2 regions of the Pseudoalteromonas sp. SR44-8 genome follow, and region 2 is predicted to be linked to the other one. Evidence: riboswitches for the same ligand, from Rfam matches in the RefSeq annotation. Region 2 holds a riboswitch; the other holds the start of a gene.
What was found. A riboswitch is a leader RNA that binds a small molecule or an ion and turns the genes downstream of it on or off. The one in region 2 is predicted to bind cobalamin.
Positions count from the first base shown of each region.

Region 1: another riboswitch for cobalamin. It lies ahead of H5183_RS11815 (TonB-dependent receptor domain-containing protein); the one in region 2 lies ahead of H5183_RS12700 (ABC transporter ATP-binding protein).

Region 1 covers NZ_JACJDS010000020.1:62,032-64,238, reverse strand. Annotated here, with positions in the region: gene H5183_RS11815 (TonB-dependent receptor domain-containing protein) at 1-1,430, opposite strand, end outside; cobalamin riboswitch at 1,464-1,642, opposite strand; gene H5183_RS11810 (YajQ family cyclic di-GMP-binding protein) at 1,816-2,207, opposite strand, start outside.
Region 2 covers NZ_JACJDS010000023.1:765-2,971, reverse strand. Annotated here, with positions in the region: gene H5183_RS12700 (ABC transporter ATP-binding protein) at 1-774, opposite strand, end outside; cobalamin riboswitch at 860-985, opposite strand; gene H5183_RS12695 (histidine phosphatase family protein) at 1,026-1,640, opposite strand; gene H5183_RS12690 (FKBP-type peptidyl-prolyl cis-trans isomerase) at 1,689-2,117, opposite strand.

The DNA.
Region 1 (2,207 bases), on a different contig from region 2:
ATAGATACTTTTTCGACATTAGTCGCCATATACTTACTCGTTCCAGCAACTATTTTATTCTCAATTAAGTTATCGATCTTATTATCAAAAATAGCAATATCATAACGACCCCATTTAGTATCTAAGGTGATACCAAATTCATTATTAACAGACTCTTCCGGTTTTATATCATTGTTAGGTATATACCATTGACTATCTGTAACAAATGCATTGATCAATGATGGTGCTCTAAAGGCTGTACCATGACTTAAGCGTAGTGTTATGTATTTATTTGCTCGATAGCCTAAGCCTGTTGTGTAAGTATTTGCACGACCATGAAAATCATAATCATCGGTTCTTACTACTGCATTTCCTAACCAAGTATCATCATCATAAAATACGCCAACGAAGAGTGCTGTGTTATCACGCTGTTCTTCAGATGATTTTGCCGAAGAGCCTGATAAGTCTTCATTCAAAAAATTAACACCACCGGTAATATCAACCGTATTAGTTAGTGTATATAAACCACTGTATTCAAATTCAACTCGCTCTGTACTGTAAACCTGCTGATCTTCGGTACCTGTTTGAATATTTTCTTCTTGAGAAGTACTCACAGAGGCACTTTGTGTATAAATCTCAGAGCTTTTTTTCCAGCCTAATTTAGCGGTGTAGTTTTCAAAGTCATATGCGTCATTGCCGTAAGCGTTGTCATACTCGCCTTGGCCTTTGCTATACTGGCTTAGCAAACTAAATACACCGGCATTTTCAGTTTTATATGCTAAGTTAAAACCAATATTTTTATTGGTATAACCGTCGTCATCATGATCTTTTGTTACTGGCTGTGATGGATCTTTACCTGTTACATCATAGCCGTCAGTATTTTCATAGCCTAAGTTATAATGAAAAGTAACGGCATCTTTTACAATCCCGCCTGCTAACTGGTAGTTTTCATAGCTATCAGTACCCAACGTAGCAGATAGTGTATTATTAGTTGCTTGACGAGTAATTATATTGATAACACCAGCGACAGCATCAGAACCATAAATTGCAGCTCTCGCACCTTTTACAATCTCAACTCGCTCAATGCTGTTAACCGGTATATTGGTTAATGATACGCTACCAGAACTTGCATCACTGACACGTACGCCATCAACCAGCACCAAGGTATACTTTGCCGTGGCGCCACGAACAAATACATCAGCCTTTTGACCAAAGCCACCGTTGCGTACAATATCAACACCTGCAATGTTGCTTAGTATTGATGGTAAGTCTCGATAGTTATTTTTTTCAATATCACTGCGCTCAATAACAGTTACACTGGCAAGTACATCAGTAATTGATTGTTCAAATTTATTAGCGGTTACCGTCAGGCGTTCTATTGATTGCTCTGCAGACACAGAAAAAGACAACGCAGCGGCAATTGCTACGCCTAAAGTAGATTTGTTTAACATGATATCCCCTGACCCGCGCCCACCGCACAAGTGATAGTAAATTGACTTCAAGGCCGGTCTCCGGACTTAACATAACTTGCTAATAAATTTAGCTAAAAGTATGTATCACCGTTGCGGGGGCAGTGTTGGACTTCGTTTATATCCTATAAACGCCACCAACTTCCCGATTATCTTGCTTTACTTAATCAACAACCTTGAAAAGTAACCACAAGCACCTTGAAAATAGGTCGCTATTGTGATTATTTTAAGCACAAAAGTCAATGGACGGCTATACATCTAAACACTCTAGGTTCTAGGTATAATCATAAGTTCTAAACTAAAAAAGCCAAACTACATTGCTGCAATTTGGCTTTTTCTAGCACCTAGAAACCTAGCTCCTAGCTTTCTAATCTCTAAAGTTTTTAAATTGAAATGGCTGCCCTAAATCGGCACTGCGCACTACTTGCATGGCTTCTTGTAGGTCATCACGCTTTTTACCCGTTACACGTACTTCTTCGCCTTGGACCGCGGCTTGTACTTTTACTTTAGAGTCTTTAATGGCTTTAACGACTTTTTTAGCCATATCTTTTTCGATACCTTGCTTTAGCGCAACATTACGGTAAACATTTTTTCCCGCACGTGAAATATCTTGCAGCTCTAAACTTGATACGTCCATACCGCGTTTTGATATTTTGCTCGCTAAAATATCAAACAACTGCATAACCTGTGAATCAGCTTCTGCTTTTAATTTAATGGTTTTATCATTAAGCTCTATTGACGCATCAACGCCTCTAAAGT
Region 2 (2,207 bases):
CTTATTTAATTGTTTACTCTGTGGATGCGCCGAGACTTCGGCACAGACACCAAATACTTCGCTAAGCATTTCTTCCGTGATGACGTATTCTGGGCTACCCGCTGCAACTAACTTACCTTGCTTTATCACCAGTAGTTCATCACACATACTTGCTGCAAGATTAAGATCATGGAACGACGCTAATACCGTTACATTTAGCGATTTAGCCAACTCCATTAATTGAATTTGATATTTAATATCTAAGTGGCTGGTAGGCTCGTCCATAATTAATAATTGAGGGCTTTGTACAATTGAACGTGCTATCAATGCGCGTTGCTTCTCGCCACCGGAAAGGGAATCAAACGATTGCTGTAAATGATGGCTCAAGCCAACTTGCTCAATCGCCTGAAAAATAATTTGTTGATCATTTTTAGTTGTCGAACTAAATAAGCTTTTATGCGGCGTAAGGCCAAGACTCACTACATCAAAAAGCGATAGGTTAAATTGCGAAGGTGTTTCTTGCAGCACCACAGCAACCTGCTTGGCATATTCATCCGCACTTAGCTGCCAAATATTTTTCCCTGCAAATATAACCTCACCGCACACTGGTTTAGTGTAACGGTATAAACAACGCAATAAACTTGATTTACCTGCGCCATTAGGCCCTAACAAACCGATAAACTGGCCTGGTTTTATTGCAAAATTAATATCGTGCAAAATGGCGGTATTTGCCACCGACCACGATAAATTAGCTACTTCAAGTAAAGGGGGATCAATTACTGCTGGTATTTGCAATGTGTTATCTCTCTAGCAATAGCTAAACCCAATACACTACAAACCATTATGATCATGGTGATAATAGAAGAGTTAGCCCGCTCAATAGGTAATAAATTAACGTATTTTGTATCTGACTTATCGCGCTTGCGACTTACAGTTGCGGGAACAGTTGAGGAGTTACACCCCATTCCAAAATACATAAGGCTCTATTATGGGCGGGTGAGTAAATATTTCAATTAATATCTTTCTAGACGGCTAAAAATAGTCTTTTAAAACACAATTCTGGGCCATGCTTTATCGCTATCATCTATGTAAATATCAATACAAATAAGCTTCCCATAACCGATTGAAAATATGTTTTGCTGATTCGACTCTTTTGGTAACTGACAAATAATACCTAATAGTTGCTTGATCACTCCGGCATGCGTTAAAACTAATTGTGCTTGAGTACGATTACTTGCAATATCAATTAGTAACGTTTGCCACCACGTTGCTATTCGCTGATAAAAATCCCTCATACTTTCGCCATGAGGGGGGGTTACTTGCCAAGGGCTTTGCCAGAAATCGGCAAGACTAGGAGAATCTGTCTGTTGCCACAAATCATCATATTTACAGCCATCCCAATCACCAAAATTAAACTCTCGGAGCTGATCGGTCAGAAAAAGTGGTATTTTCTTGGCATGGCTAAAAGATCTGGCAAATTCGCTACAACGTTTCAAAGTCGAACTTTGTACAAGCTCAATATTAGTTAGTTCATTGCATGCTTGATGTAATTGCGCACGGCCAAGTTCACTGAGTAAAAAATCTGTATGTCCGGCCAAGACTCCTTGATCAATCAATTCGCCATGGCGTAATAAGTAAACGCGACTAGAAAATGGCGGCATAAAGCCCTCTTACATTAAAGAAAAGTACTTTTAACAATAGCATAATGATCATCCTAAACGGATTAAGCGCACATCAAAATGTAGAACGGCATTAGCTCCTATTTTCCCACCATTCCCCTTGCGCCCCCACGCCAGCTCTGCAGGAATTACAAATTCATAGCGAGAACCAACCGACATCAATAAAATACCTTCTCGTAATCCTTCGATTGCCTCATCTAAGGTAAATACTTCAGGCATTCCAGCTTTATAACTATCAGCTATTACGCTGCCATCAGCAAGCATAATACGCTGATTGATGACCACGGTATCTGTGTCAGTTACTCGCTCACCAGAGATCTCATCTATTACTTTATACATCAAACCAGAAGCACACAGTTGAGTATCAGCATGATTACTAAATTTAACTATGAAGCTTTCACTATTTTTACGATTGAGTCCTGATGAACCTTTTGATTTAGTTGTTTTTTTACGTGCCATGAAGCCCCACCATTTGTATGATAAATATAATAATCTTATCGCATAGGTAGAGGCCTAAACGCAAGTTTTATGGTGAGTTTGCGAGTTTTT